DNA from 4 places in the Massilia oculi genome. Region 2 is predicted to be linked to each of the others. Evidence: predicted binding sites of a transcription regulator. Region 2 holds the regulator's gene; each other region holds the start of a gene.

Region 1 (4,207 bases), 1.1 Mb from region 2:
CGCCTGATCCGCTTCGGAGATGACGACTCCCTCAGCTTCCAGTTCGTTCATCATCTGCGCGACGCGCTTTCCTCGTAACTTCTGCATTATTCCACCTTTTGGGCCACATCAATCGCTGGGAGTTAACGCTAGCGTGACAATTGGAGAGATTTCTTTCTAAATATTAATTGCAGTTTGCAACCTCGTACAGCACCGTTCACTTAGGAGCTTCTTAAAAACAACAAATAATGCATTTCACCAACTATCGGATGGGTGTTCTCTCCAGCCCCATGCCACCCCTGGCTTCCGGCCATTCCAGCCATGAGGCCCTTCGGCGATGCGCAGCCCATTGCAGACCCGGTTACAGCCGGCGGTAGCGAGGCTCGCGACGCTTTTGGCAAACTTCAGCCGTTCAAGGCGAGAAACGCCGTATGCATTCAGCATGGCCGGTACGAATTTGAACCGCTGTTGATATGCTTTGTACTGACCTCAGGCCCCGCCGCTCGTAAAATAAGTTGTCGATTTAGAACGAGGGGTTTATGGACAGCTTCGGCTCAACAAGGTCGGTCAACCCTTGGGATGAAGGCGATTACCGCATCCATGGTCGCGTGGTGGAAGCCCCCGACGGGGGATTCTGGCCCGCATACTCGATCGAGAGAATCCGCGGCATCCCCGATGCACCGAAACAGGCGGCTGCCTTGCACGAGGTCCGCGCGCAAAGCTTTACTACCAGGGGCCTTGCAGAAATGATGGCCATATCCCACGGCGTGCAAAGGGTTCGTACACTGTACCGGCTGGATTGCTGAATTCTGCTGCGATCACCCGAACAGCTTGCCAATGCGTGCCGCTGCTTGCATTCGCCAGTATCAGATCTGACGCTAGTCCTGATACCGGGTCTCGCGCTTGCGCTCGTCGCTGCAGGCGATGCAGATCTGGTGTCGGCCATGGCACTGTGGCAGGCCCTTTTTCCGGCCTGCCTCGGCCAGGCCGATGCGTTGGCTGAGGCGCAATGAGTATCGACGCCCGCGATAGCACCCGTTTTGCCGGCTCACGGCTCATTCACCTTTGCACTAGGCGGCTTCAACATGCCCATGCGTAAAGAAGCGCCATGGCAACCGTTTCAGCCACCGTCAACATCGACGGCCTCGCTGACCGACAGCGCCGCCAGCTTCGTCGCTGCCGATGAAGCAACGGGCGGACCGGACGAGGCGGCCCTCGTCGCCCATCTGTACCGAACGGCACTCGGGCGCGACGCGACGGCGCTCGAACTGTCGGAATGGAATGCGCTGCTGGTCAATGGCCAGTCGATCGCGGCGACGTGCTGCCGGCACTGGTCGAGTCGGGTCGGGTCGGGTCGGGTCGGGTCGGCCGAGATGGTGGCGCTGGTCGGCGTCATGAGCGCGACTTTCGAAGTCACTTGAATCGCCAAGGATCGCCACGCCCCTGGTCCGGCCTCTGATTCATCCATTTCACAACACTCGAGCAGCCGCGAGCGAGGGACTGTTGCCTTTGTCTGTTCAGTATCTTGCGTAACGACAAGTTCCGTAATAGGCTGACCAGGTTAACTTCTGGCGAGCATCATGGGATTTCTCTCGGCATCAAAATCGTTCTTTTCGGCCATCACGAGCGCAATCGCGACGACCCATTCCTGGCAGTACGAAAGGACCCGAGACCAGCGCACCTGCACCTGCTGCGGCCGGCAAGAGGAAATGGTCCTCGACCTCGTTAGCACGAACTGGGAAGTACTCGTTCCCGGCGACCTGGCCGCGCACGCCGCCAAGCCCGTCACTGCCGCCGCGCGACCGTCCGCCGCGCCGGACCTCGCCACAGCGCATGCCACGGATCCTGCCATCTGATAAAAAAAAGCCGCTGCCGCACGAAGCAGGCAACGGCCAAGTCCTCGGCAGGGCCGAGATGGAGACACAAGAGAACCGACCACATCGCCGGTAATGACATGAGTATGCGGCCAAGCCGGATAGTCACAAGGCCTGAAAGTGGTAATCGCGACCGCGTCCTTGCGTCAGAACAGTCGTACACCTTCAGGACAATGCTCCTCGGCATTTCTCCGCCTTCTTTGTTAGATTTTTTGATTCACATCAACCGCGCCCCTGACACGTCTCCGATCCGGGAATAAAGTGGACTTTAAATAATCCAAGCGTATAGGCCAGAAACCGTCCAGGGTCGCTCCCTTGGCAGGTTCCGGAACGTCTATCCGCCCGAGTCCGCTTTTACCGAAAAGAAAGGAACGAGCATGTACAAGACTATCGTGGTTCACGTCGACGGCAGTCCCGAGCAAGAGGCGCGCCTGCGCGCCGGCGCGCTGCTGGCCAATGCCTTCGACGCCCACCTCGTCGGCAGCGCCGCCACCGGCATTTCCTGGCTCGACTATTCCCTCCTGGTCGGCTCGATGGGGGCACCGATGATGCCCGAATCCGATTTCAGCGGGGTGCGCGAGGCAGTCGAGGCGCGGCTCGAAGAATTCAGCACCGCCGTCCAGCGCCAAGGGGTCACCAGTTTCGAGACGCGCATGCTCGAAGACGACGCCCGCTACGCCCTGCTGCTCGAATCGCGCTATGCCGATCTCGTGATCGTCAGCCGCGACGGCGAACCGATCGCCGTGCCGGGCATCCCGGCCCAGGCGCGCGGCTTGCCCGAATACGTCGCGCTGCACGGTGCGCGTCCCGTGCTGGTGGTGCCGCCCGGCTGGAAAAACCGGCCCCTGCCCGGCACCGCCGTCGTCGGCTGGGATGGCAGCATGCAGGCGATCCGCGCGATCTCCGCCGCCCTGCCCCTGCTACGGCAAGCCGATACGGTCAAGCTCACCCTCATCAATCCCGGCGCCATGGCCGAGATGCATGGAGAGGAACCGGGCGCCGACATGGCGCTGCACCTGGCGCGCCACGGGGTCAAGGTCGACGTCGTCATCGAGACCACGCGCAGCAGCACCGGCGAGGCGCTCCTCAAGGTCGCGCGCGAGCACGATGCCGGCCTGCTGGTCACAGGCGCCTTCGGCCATAGCCGCTACCGCGAATTCGTCCTCGGCGGTGTCACGCGCGCGCTGCTGGCGGGCAGCGACACACCGCTCCTGATCGCGCACTGAGCGCAACTGCATGCCGCGAGCCCCCGCCATGGCGCCCGATACCTTGCCCAATCGGCGACCCGATGCCGCCGGCAGCACGCGCCGGCTCGAAGGCAGCGCCTGGCTCGGCGGCACCCACCGCCATGCGCGGGTCGCCGGCAGCGGGCAAGTCCATGCCGACCTGGTGCTGTGGGCCTGGCTGGGCCGCCTCACCGGCAACCTGTCGCCGGCAGCGCTCTCCATGGCCTGGTTCGACTGGGCCAGCCACCTCATGATGTCGCCCGACAAGCAGCACGAGCTGGCCACCGACGCTGCCCTCGGCTGGCAGCGCTGGCTGCACTACCTGGTCACGCCGGCCGGCGATGCCGCCGATCTGGTGCGACCGCTGGCCCAGGATAAACGTTTCGTCGATCCGGCCTGGAATGCCTGGCCCTGGCGCCAGCTCAGCCAGGGCTTCCTGCTGAGCCAGCAATGGTGGCACCGCGCCACCTCCAGCGTGCGCGGCGTGGCGCCGCACCATGCCGACGTCGTCACCTTCGTCGCCCGCCAGCTGCTCGACTGCGTGGCGCCGTCGAATTTCGTCACCACCAACCCCGTCGTGCAACGCGCCGTGCTGGCCAGCGGCGGGATGAACCTCGTCAACGGCGCCATGCGCGCCCGGCGCGACGTGCAAGGGCTGCTCGCGGGCAAGCCGCGCGTGGTCAACTACCGGCCGGGGCGCGAGGTGGCCATCACGCCGGGCAAGGTGGTGATGCGGAACCGGCTCATCGAATTGCTGCGCTACGACCCCGTAGGCCCCGCCGTGCACGAAGTGCCGCTCCTGATCGTGCCGGCCTGGATCATGAAGTTCTACATTCTCGACCTGTCACCGCACAATTCCCTGGTGCGCTACCTGGTCGAGCGCGGCCATACCGTGTACATGGTGTCGTGGAAGAACCCCCAGGCCGAAGATCGCGACCTCTCCATGGACGACTACCGCCAACTGGGCATCACTGCCGCGCTCGACGCCATCGTCGCCCAGACCGGCGCCAGCAAGATCAATGCCGCTGGATATTGCCTGGGCGGCACCCTGCTGGCGATCGCCGCCGCCGCCATGGCGCGCGACCACGATCTGCGCCTGGCCAGCATCTCGCTGCTGGCGGCCCAGGT
Region 2 (4,207 bases):
AGCCAGCGGCTGTTGTGCACCGCGAAGATGGTCCACGACACCAGCGCGCCGAAGGCGCAGGCCAGGCCGGCCAGCGAGCCGGGCCCGGACGCCGACAGCGACTCCCAGCCGATGCAGGCGAGACCCGCGCCGCTCAGCAGGAGTGACGGCAACAGACGGCGCAGCGGCACGGCATGACGGTCGCGCGATCCCACCAGGGTGACCGCGATCGGCAGCAGGCCGATCACGATCGAGGCCATGGCGACGCCGCCCAGCTGCACCGCATTGGCGAGGAACAGGTAATAGACGATGTTGCCGGTGAGGCTGAGCCAGATCAGGGTGCGCCAGGCCGGCCAGCCGAGGTGGCGGCGCAGCCGTCCCAGGCTCGGGGCGATCAGGATGGCGGCGACCAGGCCATAGGCCAGGTAGCGTCCGGCCGAGAGCTGGATCGGCGGGAATTTGGGCGCCAGTTCCGGGGCCAGGAAGACCAGGCCCCAGAGCGCGCCGGCGGCGATCCCGGCGCCGATGCCGGGCAGGGTGGAGCGGGACAGGCCGCCCGCGCCAGTAGCGGTGTACATGATGAATCTCCTTTTGAGTGGAGATTTTCTGATGTGGACATGCGCCCGGTCTTGGCCGGGACTACTGCGGTTTTGGCGGATTCTCCCGAGCTGCGCGCCGACACGCGGCGGGCGTGGTATCGAGCACCCGGCGCATCGCCCGCGTCAGGCTGGCCTGGTCCGAGAAGCCGCAGGCGAGGGCGATGTCGGCCACGCTGCGCGCGCTGTGGGTCAGCAGGCCGCGTGCACGGTCGAGGCGGCAGTTCAGCAACCAGGCATGCGGTGTGCTGTCCAGTTCTTCGCGAAACAGCGCGTGCAGGCGGCTGACGCTCAGGTTGGCGGCGCGCGCCATCGATTCGGTGCTCCAGGCCAGTCCGGGCGCGGCCTCGATGCGCGCCAGCAGAGCGGCCAGGCGCGAGGTGGCGCGCGGCGCGTCCAGGCTCAGGGTGTCGAGCAGCAGCGGCACCCAGCCCCGCACCAGCGAATGGGGCGGGGCGGACTCCCGGGCCATCAGTCCCATGAACTCGACCAGCTTGCGCGGGGCGGGGCCGAGGGTGACGAAGGGCTGTTCCAGCAGGCGCTGCCAGGGGCCGTTGTCGAAGGCGGCGCCGTCGAGGTCGACGATCAGGGAGCCGTTCGCGCCCGGGCTCGATTGCGCATGCCAGGCGCCAGGCGCGACCAGCGCGCCATGCAGGGGATCGAGCCGGCCGCGCCGCTCCTCGATGTCGAGCATGACTTCGCCGTGCACCGGCAGCACCAGCTGGGCGAAGTCATGGCGGTCGCCCCAGTGCACGCGGTCGTAGCTGCGCAGGTGCAGGTCGGGCGTCATGCCGTATCAGGCCATCGGGCTGCACGCATCGGTGCCGGCCGCCAGCGCCTTCAGCTTGACCGGATCGAGCAGGGTCACTTCGCGCTTGTCGACCTCGAGCCAGCCCTGCTTTTTGAAACGCGACAGCAGGCGGCTGATGCTCTCGATGGTCAGGCCCAGGTAGTTGCCGATGTCTTCGCGCGACATGCGCAGCTGGAAGCGGTTGGCGGAATAGCCACGGGTGGCATAGCGCGCCGACAGATTGACCAGGAACACGGCGAAGCGCTGCTCGGCGCGCATATTGCCGAGCAGGAGCATGACGTTCTGCTCGCGCGTGATTTCCTGGCTCATGATGCGGTGGAAGTGGCGCAGCAGGGTCGGCACTTCGCCGAACAGGTCTTCCAGGCGCGCGAACGGGATCTCGCACACCTCGGAATCTTCCAGCGCCACCGCGTCGCAATGGTGGGTGCCGCTGATCGCGTCCATGCCCAGCAGCTCGCCGGCCATCTGGAAGCCGGTGATCTGCGCTTCACCGGCGGCGTTCACCTGGTAGGTCTTGAAGTGCCCGAAGCGCACCGCATACAGGTTGCGGAACGGCTCGCCCACGCCGTACAGGCGCTCGTCGCGCTCCATGCGGCGGCGACGGCCGATGATCTTGTCCAGGCGGTCGATCTCGGCGTCTTCCAGTCCCATCGGCAGGCACAGCTGGTGCATGCTGCACTGGCCGCAGGACTTGAGCGCGTGGATATTGAGAGGCGGCCCGGATTGCCGGGACAGGGAGTGGCTCATGAGGGATCGTCGCTTGGTTCGGTTACAGCGGGATTATAGACGTGTTGAGACGTTTATCTCGGCAAACTGATGCCATTTATTTGCGTATAAGAAATATTTCGTTGCGTTACAGTCCGTCGGCGCCCTGGGCTACCCCGGCTGCATCGGTTGGCCGTGCGGGCAACTGTGCGCACGCGATATGCTGCGAGGTCTACACTCCCCCATATAAATTGAACAACTGGAGTGTTCCCCAGTGTCATCGACAAGCACGAGCCTACCCGATCGCAGCGCCATTGCCACCGTCATCGTGCGCCCGGAGATGCCGCCGGGAGCAGAAGACCAGGCCAGGGCGGACCTGTATGCCTTGCTCTCCCGCCTGCTGCTGGCCGCGCCCGACGCCGCGCTGCTCGATGCGCTCGCGTCCAGCGATCCCATCCTGGCCGAGGGCGGTGACCCGGCGCTCGAACGCGCCTGGGACCAGTTGACCGTGGCGTCCGGCGTCATGGATGCCCAGGTCGTCCACGATGAATTCAGCGCGCTGTTCGTCAGCATCGGCACGCCGCCGGTCGACCCGTACGGCTCGCGCTACCTGGCCGGCTACATGAACGACACGCCGCTCGCGCAGTTGCGCGCAGACCTGGCCCGGCTCGGCCTGGCGCGCATCCGGGGCAGGGGAGAGTTCGAGGACCACCTCGGCGCGCTGTGCGAGACGATGCGCGTGCTGGTGGCCGGCGCACCCGGCGTCCGGCGCCAGCCGCTGGCGGTGCAGCGGCACTTCTTCGAGGTCCACGTCGGCAGCTGGTGCATGCGCGCGCTGGACGACATCGCCGGTGCCGAAGGCGCCAATTACTACCGCCTGGTCGCGCGCTTCGCCCAGGCATTCCTGGCAATCGAGGCGGAAAGCTTTGGAGTAGGAGAGGAAACCGATGAGCAAGCATGATCCACAAGTCCATGACCGGCCCGACCCGGCGCGTCGCGGCTTCCTGAAAGCCGCGCCGCTGGGCGCGCTGGTGGTGGCCGCCGCCGCCCCGGCGGCCGCTGCGCCCGAGGCCGCCCCGGCCGCGCCGGACCCCAAGGCCAAGCGCGGCTACCACGAGACGGATCACATCCGCCGTTACTACGAGACCGCCGCCTACTGGTAGGCAAGCAGAGGAATCCCCATGTCACTGGTCAAGTCCACGCGCGACAACGCCTTGAAACGGCGCCGCTTCCTGGTCGGCGCCGGCGTCGCCGCCGGCGCCGGCGCCCTGGCGCGCCAACTGCCGCTGAACGTGATCGAACCGGCACAGGCCGATCCGGTCGCGGAGTCCCCGGTGCCCACCGAGGTCAAGCGGACGGTATGCAGCCACTGCTCGGTCGGCTGCTCGGTCGATGCCGTCGTCGCCAACGGCGTCTGGGTGCGGCAAGAGGCCGCCTTCGATTCGCCGATCAATATGGGCGCCCATTGCGCGAAGGGCGCCTCGGTGCGCGAGCACGCCTTCGGCGAGCACCGCCTGCGCTATCCGATGAAGCTGGTCAATGGCAAATACCAGCGCATCTCCTGGGACCAGGCGATCGACGAGATCGGTGACAAGCTCCTGCAACTGCGCAAGGAAGCCGGGCCCGATGCGCTGATGGTGATCGGCAGCTCCAAGCACAACAACGAGCAGGCCTATCTGCTGCGCAAATGGGTATCGTTCTTCGGCACCAACAACTGCGACCACCAGGCCCGCATCTGTCACTCGACCACCGTTGCCGGCGTGGCCCAGACCTTCGGCTACGGGGCGATGACCAACTCGTTCAATGACCTGCACCACAGCAAGGCGGTGCTGTTCATCGGCTCCAACCCGGCCGAGGCGCACCCGATCTCGATGCTGCACTTCCTGCACGCCAAGGAGCTGGGCGCCAAGATGATCGTCATCGATCCGCGCTTCACACGCACGGCGCGCTTCGCCGACCACTATGTGCGCGTGCGGCCCGGCACCGACATCCCGCTGGTGTGGGGCATCCTGTGGCATATCTTCCATAACGGCTGGGAAGACAAGAAGTTCATCGAAGAGCGCACCTGGGGCATGGAGGACGTGCGCGCCGAAGTCATGAAATGGACGCCAGATAA
Region 3 (4,207 bases), 2.3 Mb from region 2:
CCTGCGCGCGCGCCAGCCGGTGCCATATGGCGCGCTGGTGACGCTGCCTGGCGGCGGCGCCGTGCTGTCGTTCTCGCCCGAGCTGTTCGTACGCCATGAAGCGGGCATGCTGGTGGCGCGGCCGATGAAGGGCACGGCGCCGGCCAGCGGCGATGTCGATATCGACGCCGCGCGCGCCCAGGCCCTCGCGCAGGACACCAAGAACCGCGCCGAGAACCTGATGATCGTCGACCTGCTGCGCAACGACCTGGGTCGCGTGGCGCAGACCGGCAGCGTCGAGGTGCCGGCCCTGTTCGACGTGCAGCGCTACGGCGCGGTGCTGCAGATGACGTCGACCGTGCAGGCGCGCCTGCGCCTTGACGCGGGCCTGGAAGAGATCTTCAAGGCCCTGTACCCGTGCGGCTCGATCACCGGCGCGCCGAAGCGGCGCACGATGGAGATCATCCACGAACTCGAACCCGATGCGCGCGGCATCTATACCGGCGCGATCGGCTGGTTCGATCCGGCGCCGCCTGGCCGCCCCTACGGCGACTTCTGCCTGTCGGTGCCGATCCGGACGCTGGCGCTTGGTGCGCCGACGGGCGGCATCCGGCGCGGGGAGCTGGGCGTCGGCGCCGGCATCGTCTACGACAGCGATGCGCCATCCGAATACGCCGAGTGCCAGCTGAAGGCGCGTTTTCTCACGGGCCTCGCCAACGAGTTCACCATCTTCGAGACCATCCGCGCCTCGCGCGAGCATGGCTGCCGCCATCTGGAGCAGCATCTCGACCGCATGACAGCATCGTGCGCCTATTTCGGCTTCGCCTTCGACCGCGGCGCGGCGCATGTGGCGCTGCTGGACGCCAGCCAGGCCCTGCCCTCCGATGCGCTGCACCGCCTGCGCCTGGCGGTGGACCATGCCGGCGCGCTGACGCTGACCTCCGGCGAGCTGGCGCCATTGCACGAGCCGGTCACCCTGCTGCTGGCCCAGGAGCCGACGCACAGCGGAGATATCTTCCTGCGCCACAAGACGAGTATCCGCAGCCGCTACGACGCCGCATGGAAGGCGGCCGAGGCGCAAGGCGCCTTCGATATGCTGTTCTTCAACGAGCGTGACGAATTGACGGAAGGGGGACGCAGCAGCGTGTTCCTGCGCTTCGGCGAAGAATGGCTCACGCCGCCGCTGTCGGCCGGTGTGCTGCCGGGCGTGATGCGCGGCGTGATGCTGGCCGCGCCCGCGTGGCATGCGCGCGAAGCCGTGATCACGCGTGAGATGCTGGCGCAGGCCGACGACATCGTCGTCTGCAACGCACTGCGCGGGCCGCTGCGGGCCGTGCTCGTTGATACGCCATAAAAGCGGCGCCATGATTCACGCCCTGCCCGTTTCCATGCCCATTGCTTTTGCTGGAAGCCCGCGCAGGGAAACGGACGGACGTGATCCTAGAAGCGGTAACCCACGCCCAGCCCGAACAGTACCGGATCGACCTTCAGGTGGCTGGCCTTGGCCCCGCCGACATATACATCGCTGCGCAGCTTGAGCTTCTTGACGTCGGCGTTGACCGACCAGTGTTCGTTCAGGCGGAAGTCGACGCCGGCCTGCAGCGACAGGCCCCAGCTATCGTTTTCCAGATCGCCGGCGCCATCGAGCAGCTTGACGCTCGACATGCGGGTGTAGTTCACGCCGGCCCCGATATAAGGGCTGATGGCCGCGCCGGGGGTGAAGTGGTATTGCAGGTTCAGGGTCGGCGGCAGGTGCTTGAAGGTGCCGATCTCGGCGCCGTCCAGCCGGGCCTTGTGCTTCTGTGGATAAGTCAGGATCAGCTCGGCCGCGATGTGCGGGGTGAAGAAATAGCTGATGTCCAGCTCGGGAATGGTCTTCGTGCTCACTTCGAGGCGGTCCGCCGCGCCGACGCCGGCGATCGGGGTCGATTTGTTGTCCGGGTCGACGTACACGGCGCGGGCGCGCACCAGCCATGGAGATTCCTGCGCCAGCGCCTGGGCGGACGCCATGGCGATCAGGGCCACCAGCACGGTTTTCATCGTCGTTTTCATCTTTTTCTTACCTTTCTTCGTTTTATGTCATCTGCGACGAAGGTAAGCTTATTGATGTAGGGAAAAACAAACTATGATCTACATCAAAATGACCATGCTATTAGTATGGTTTATAAAACGCCTATTTCCTAGGTTATATCTCTGAGACGAAAGAATCATTCGGAAGGAACCGCCATGCCAAGCATCACCCTCGCCGCAAACGACGACCTGCCGCGCCTGTTCGACATCTGGGAAGCATCCGTGCAAGCGACCCACGACTTCCTGCATCCGGACGATTTCCTGCTGCTGGTGCCGATCGTGGAGCGCACCCTGCGCGAGTTCACGCCGCTGCATTGCGTGCGCGACGAGGCCGGCCAGCCCTGCGCCTTCATCGGCGTGAGCGAGGGCATGATCGAGATGCTGTTCGTCGACCCGCAGCACCGCGGCCAGGGCGCCGGACGGGCCCTGGTGGAATTCGCGATCGCGCAATTGAAAGCCACGCAAGTGGACGTCAATGAGCAGAACCAGCAGGCGCTCGGCTTCTACGAACGCATGGGCTTCGCGGTGGCGGGACGGTCGGAGCAGGACCCGTTCGGCAAGCCCTACCCCATCCTGCACCTCGCACTGCGTTAGACGATTACAGCGCCGCTTCGATCTTCCCGGTCAGCTGAGGATCTTCCGGCGTGACCTTGCTCGGGAAGTAGTCGAGCACCTTGCCGTCACGGCCGATCAGGTATTTGGTGAAATTCCACTTCGGTTCCTGGCCGGTGGCCTTGATCAGTTGCGCGTGCAGCGGATTGGCTTGCGGGCCCTTGACCGAGCTCTTGGCGAACATCGGGAACTTGACGCCATAGGTGTTGAAGCACAGGTCGGCGATTTCCTTGGCGCTGCCCGGTTCCTGCTGGCCGAAGTCGTTCGACGGGAAGCCCAGGATCACGAGGCCGCGGCCGCCGTACTTGGCGTAGATTTTCTCGAGACCTTCGTACTGCTTGGTGAAGCCGCAGTAGCTGGCCGTGTTCACCACCAGCACCACCTTGCCGGCGTACTGGCAGAGGTCTTGCGGCGCCTCGTCCTGCAGGCGCTTGAAGCTGTGCTTCAGGACGGCCGGGCAGGCGGCCGGGCTCTTGGTCAGCGCGGCGGCCGGCGCGGCCTGCGCGCGTGCCGGCTGGGTGACGCTGACAGCGGCCGTGGCGGCGAGCAGCAGGACGATGGTCTTGATCATGGCGTGGTATTGACGGGGTTAAGATGCGTCGATTGTAGCGCAAGCGGCAACCCCGGCGGCCAACGCTTTTCTCAATCCTCCAGATTGCGGTGCTCGATCTTGATGCAGTGGTTCATGACCACGTCCAGCCCGGCGGCGCGCGCCAGGTCGGCTGCCGCCTGGTTCTCGATGTCGAGCTGCATCCACAGGCAGCCGGCGCGCACGGCGATGGCGTCGCGCGCGATCGGCCCGATGTCCTCGGATTTGCGGAAGCAGTCGACGATGTCGATGCGCTGGCCGCTGCCGGCCAGGGCGTCGGCGGCCTCTTGCAAGGTGGCGTACACGGTCTCGCCGTGGATGGTCTGGCCGGCATAGCTCGGGTTGACGGGCAGGATGCGGTAGCCGTTGTGCTGCAAGTAGGCGCCCACTTCGTTGCTGGCGCGGTCTTCTTTGTTCGACATGCCGACGATGGCGATGATCTTGCTGTCACGGAGGATCTGGGTGATGGTTCGCATGCTGTGTCCTGGCTGTTGTTATCGTTGGAATCAGCTTATCAGGTTTGGATATGCTGGCGTTGCACGGTCAAACGTGGAAAGATGACGGCTCATCCATCCTGAATAGCTGCCCATGAGCCTCGGACCTGTTTCGCGTTTCGCCGCCTTTCTTGCGCTGGCCTGTTCGTTCGCCGGTGCGCATGGCGCCGAATCCCTGCACGACGTCGAACGCGCCATCGTGCCGGTCGCCAGCTGGGGCGGCACGCCGTCCATTGATGCGAAGGCGCGCCGCCACCGCATCACCCACATCACGCTGCACCACCAGGGCGAGCCGTTCAAGCCGGGGACCGATCCGCAAGCCTACCTGCGCCGCCTGCAGACCTGGTCGCGCGCCGAGAAAGGCTGGCTCGACATCCCCTATCACTACGTGATCGACCTGGAAGGCCGCATCTACGGCGCGCGCGACATCGCCTATGCCGGCGACACCAATACCGAATACGAT
Region 4 (4,207 bases), 170 kb from region 2:
GCCAGCAGGCCGGTCAGCATCTTCATCGTGGTGCTCTTGCCGCAGCCGTTCGAACCGATGAACCCGAAGATCTCGCCGCGCGCGACGCGCAGGTTCAGGTCGCGCACCGCGACGAAGGCGCCGAAGCGCCGCCACAGCCCCTCGGCCTCGATCGCGGGCGGCGCCTGGCCGGGCGGCGCCGGTGCGCAAGGCGGCGATGCCGGCGGCAGCCCAGTGGCCGCGCCGCGCGCCGCCGGCGACAGGCGCGCGAACGCCTGTTCGAGGGTCGCGGCGCCACTGCGTTCGAGCAGCGCGGCCGGGCTGCCCTGGGCCAGGACGCGCCCGGCGTCGAGCGCCACCAGGTGATCGAAACCGCGCGCCTCGTCCATGTAGGCGGTGGCCACGAGCACGCTCAGCACCGGGCGGGCGCGGCGGATGGCCCCGATGAGTTCCCAGAACCGGGCGCGCGACAGCGGGTCGACGCCGGTGGTGGGCTCGTCCAGGATCAGGAGCTCCGGGTCGTGCACCAGGGCGCAGCACAGGCCCAGCTTCTGCTTCATGCCGCCCGACAGCTGGCCGGCCGGACGGTCGAGGAAGCTCCACAGTCCCAGGCTGCGCGCCAGCGCGGCGATGCGCGGGCCGCGCGCGCCGGCGCCGAGTCCGAACAGGCGCGCGAAGAAGTCCAGGTTTTCTCGGACCGACAGGGCCGGCAGCAGGTTGGGGCCGAGACCCTGGGGCATGTAGGCGATGCGCCGGCAGGCGTCGGCGCGGAAGGATGCGAGGCGCATGTCGCCGCCCAGCACCTGGACGGCGCCGTGCTGGATGCGGCGGGCGCCGGCCAGCACCGCCAGCAGGCTGGTCTTGCCCGCGCCGTCCGGCCCGATCACGCCGGTGACGGCGGCGCACGGCAGCGCCAGGTCGATCCCGTCCAGCGCCAGCGTGCGCCCGTAGCGCATCGTCAGGCCGGACACCCGCGCCACGGGAGCGGCGGCGCCGGTCATGGTGGCGCCGGTCATGGTGGAGCCGGTCATGGCGGAGCCGGTCATGGCGGCGCCGGCAAGGCCAGCGCGGCCGGCCAGGGCTGGGCCGGGTCCAGCCGCAGCCAGGCCACGCCCGGCACGCCCGCCTTCACGTAATCGGCATGCCGCGCCAGCGTCGCACGGTCGACCTGGGCCTTGACCCGGAACATGAGCTTCTGCCGTTCGCTCGCCGTCTCGCCCGACTTGGGCGTGAACTGGGCCGCACTGGCAACGTAGGTCACGCTGGGCGGCACCACGAAGCGCGGGGCCGCATCCAGCCGCAGGCGCACCTCGGCGCCCAGCGCCACGCGACCGGCCACGGTTTCCGGCACGAAGAACGTCATGTACACATCGGTCAGGTCGATCAGGTTGAGCACGGCGCCTCCGCCCGGCAGCACCTCGCCCGGCTGCGCCACGCGGTACTGGATGCGGCCGGCGCGCGGCGCGGTCAGCACGCCTTCGCCCAGCGCGGCGTCGATGCGCGCGGTGGCCGCGGCCGCCACCTCGACCGCCGAGCGGGCGCCCACGGTCTGGGCCCGGGCGGCGTCCACCGCGGCGCGCGCGGCGGCGCGTTGCGCCCGGGCGGCATCGACCGCGGCGGCCACGCCGGCCGCGCGCGCGCGGTCGTCGTCGAGCTCCTGCGCCGCGGCGGCCCCGCGCTCGGCCAGCGTGGCCGAGCGCGCCAGGCGGCGCCGGGCGGCGTCGAGCTCGCTCTCGCGCTGGACCACGAGCGCCGCCGCCGCAGCCTCGTCGCTGCGCCGCATGGCCAGCGCCGCCAGGCTTTCGGCCACGGCGTCGCGCGCCTGCCGTTCACGCGCCAGCGCCTCCAGCCGCTCGGCCTGCAGCGTGGCCAGGTCCATCAGGGCCACCACCTGGCCGGCCCGCACCAGGTCGCCTTCGTCCACCAGCACCGCGGCGACCCGGCCCGGCTGCTCGGTCGCGACGTCGACCTCGACCGCCTCGACGCGGCCGTTGCCGCTGACGAAGCCGGCGCCGGGCGCGGCCGGACGGGTGGCGCGCCACGCATACAGGCCGGCGGCGGCAACCAGCGCGGCCAGCAGCGCGGCGGCGATGCGCGTTCGCCAGCGCCGCCAAGCGGGCGGCGGCCCAGGCTCGGCGGCGGCCGGCCGCGCTCCGGCCGCTTCGGATCGCATTTGTACCTCGTCCACATATCCTCCCGCGCATCGGCCCTGAAGAAGATAGACCGGCGCCAGGCGCGAAATGCACAGGCGCGCATTTAGTGTGGATCAATGAAGCGAATGAGGCGACGCCGCCGCGCGGCTGTCGGCACGATCGGTTGCCTCAAACGGACAACGCAAATATCCAACTGAGCGACATCAAGGCGTCGTCGTTCTCCCCGACTATCCTGCACCTCTGGCGCGCACCGCGCGGCACCCCTGACTCCGGAGGTTTTCATGAACCCATCCATGCCCCCCACGCCCGATACCGTCCGCGCACGTCCCCCGCTCCCGCCGTCGCGGGCGCGCCGGAGTCTGCGCCGGGCCCTGCTCGCCGTGCTGTGCACGGCGCTGCCTGCGTTCGCGCAGGCCCCGGCATCCACCGCCGGCGCGCCCGACGCGCAGCCCACCGTCACCGGCGCCAGCGAGGCGCAGCGCAAGCAGACCGCCGCCCGCCACGTCGACGATGCCGCCAGGGCCGCCCAGACGATGGCCGCGGATCCCAAGCTGGCCGCGCTGCTCAAGCGCGCACGCGGCGTCTACATCCTTCCCCGCTACGGGCGCGCCGCGCTGGGGGTCGGCGCGGAGGGCGGCGCCGGCGTCCTGCTGGCGCGCCGCGCCGACGGCAGCTGGGGCGACCCCGCATTCTTCAACACCGGAGCCATCGGCATCGGCCTGCAGGCCGGCGCCGAGACCGGTCCGGTGGCCTTCGTCCTCATGAACCAGCGCGCGGTCGACCACTTCCGCAGCAAGAACAATTTTTCGATCAGCGCCGACGCCGGATTGACGATCGTCACTTATGCGCGCCTGGCCGAGGGGTCGACAGGCGGCGACATCGTGGCCTGGTCCGGGTCCAAGGGGCTATTCGCGAATGCCTTGACGGTTGCCATCCAGGACATCCGCTTCAACCAGGGCCTGACCGACGCCTACTATGGCCAGGCGCTGAGCGCGCGCCAGGTGCTGGAACGCGAACAGAACATCGACCAGGCGGCGGCGCTGCGCAAGGCGCTTGGCGGGGCCGACGCGCGGACGTCGCCGCGCTAGCCGCAGCATTTTGCGAGTCGGCCATGGCGCGACCGCAACTGCCGCGCGCTGCCGCCCGAGCCGGCCGCACTCTGCACGCCCTGCACGCCCTGCTCGCCCTGCTCACCCTGCTCCCGCCATCGGGGTGGGCCACCGTGCCGGCGCGCCTGCCGGGCGCCGCCCAGGCGCCGTGCGCCGCGGGCGCCGGCGATGCCTGCCGGCCTGCGCCGGCGCAAGCGCAAGAGCAAGAACCCGCGTGGCTGGCGGACGGGCAAGCGCTTGCGCGCTCTGCGCTCGGCCTGCTCGCGGGCGCCGCCGACGACGGCCTCGATCCGGCGCATTACGGCCTGGATGCGCTGGCGCGCCGCATGCCGCAAATCGATGGGCCCGACGCGGCGGCGCAATTCGAACGCGACCTCGGTGCGGCCATGCGCGCCTTCGTGACCGACCTGCATGGCGGCCGCATCCCCCCATCCAGGCGGGCGCGCTACGCCGACCCGGCCCCGTTCGATGCCGCGCGCCACCTCGCGGCGGCGGCCGGCGAGGGACGGCTGGCACAGGCGGTGCGCGACGCCGCGCCCGCCATTCCTCCCTATGAGCGGGTGCGCGCATCGCTGCGCCACTACCGGGAGCTGGCGCGCCGCGCTCCTGGGCCCTTCGCGCTGCCGCCGGTCGCCGCATCCGGCCTGGCGCCCGGCGCCCGCTACGACGGCGCCGCGCAGCTGCGCGAGCGCCTGCTGCTGCTGGGCGACCTGCCCCCCGGCGCCGAGGCGTCCGCACACGACGCCGACCGCTACACCGAGGCGCTGGCGCAGGCGCTGCGCCGTTTCCAGATGCGCCATGGCCTGGCGCCGGATGGCGTGCTGGGGCCGGCCACCCTGGAGGCGCTGGCGGTCCCGCTTGACCACCGGGTCGACCAGCTCGCGCTGACGCTGGAGCGACTGCGCTGGCTGCCGCGCCTGCCGGACGGACCCGCCGTGGTCGTCAACCTGCCGGCCTACCGCCTGT

The links. The regulator FNR, encoded in region 2, switches genes on or off when oxygen is low (the NO sensors DNR and NnrR bind a similar motif). The targets are predictions, from matches to a motif close to TTGATNNNNATCAA.
Region 1: DIR46_RS02460 (universal stress protein) is a predicted target of FNR. The motif match lies at 2,066-2,079, and genes of this name have one in related genera.
Region 3: DIR46_RS13520 (OmpW/AlkL family protein) is a predicted target of FNR. The motif match lies at 2,105-2,118, and genes of this name have one in related genera.
Region 4: DIR46_RS22900 (lipid-binding SYLF domain-containing protein) is a predicted target of FNR. The motif match lies at 2,236-2,249, and genes of this name have one in related genera.

The regions. Positions count from the first base shown of each region.
Region 1 covers NZ_CP029343.1:533,960-538,166, forward strand. The annotation lists gene DIR46_RS02445 (hypothetical protein) at 519-785, shown strand; gene DIR46_RS02450 (DUF4214 domain-containing protein) at 1,071-1,400, shown strand; gene DIR46_RS02455 (hypothetical protein) at 1,560-1,835, shown strand; gene DIR46_RS02460 (universal stress protein) at 2,231-3,079, shown strand; gene DIR46_RS02465 (PHA/PHB synthase family protein) at 3,090-4,207, shown strand, end outside.
Region 2 covers NZ_CP029343.1:5,232,520-5,236,726, forward strand. The annotation lists gene DIR46_RS23530 (DMT family transporter) at 1-557, opposite strand, end outside; gene DIR46_RS23535 (AraC family transcriptional regulator) at 619-1,365, opposite strand; gene fnr (fumarate/nitrate reduction transcriptional regulator Fnr) at 1,372-2,133, opposite strand; gene DIR46_RS23545 (TorD/DmsD family molecular chaperone) at 2,366-3,052, shown strand; gene DIR46_RS23550 (formate dehydrogenase) at 3,039-3,254, shown strand; gene DIR46_RS23555 (formate dehydrogenase subunit alpha) at 3,273-4,207, shown strand, end outside.
Region 3 covers NZ_CP029343.1:2,950,494-2,954,700, forward strand. The annotation lists gene pabB (aminodeoxychorismate synthase component I) at 1-1,333, shown strand, start outside; gene DIR46_RS13520 (OmpW/AlkL family protein) at 1,420-2,031, opposite strand; gene DIR46_RS13525 (acetyltransferase) at 2,206-2,643, shown strand; gene DIR46_RS13530 (glutathione peroxidase) at 2,648-3,232, opposite strand; gene DIR46_RS13535 (CoA-binding protein) at 3,304-3,726, opposite strand; gene DIR46_RS13540 (peptidoglycan recognition protein family protein) at 3,839-4,207, shown strand, end outside.
Region 4 covers NZ_CP029343.1:5,066,064-5,070,270, reverse strand. The annotation lists gene rbbA (ribosome-associated ATPase/putative transporter RbbA) at 1-995, opposite strand, end outside; gene DIR46_RS22905 (HlyD family secretion protein) at 1,022-2,152, opposite strand; gene DIR46_RS22900 (lipid-binding SYLF domain-containing protein) at 2,414-3,220, shown strand; gene DIR46_RS22895 (L,D-transpeptidase family protein) at 3,244-4,207, shown strand, end outside.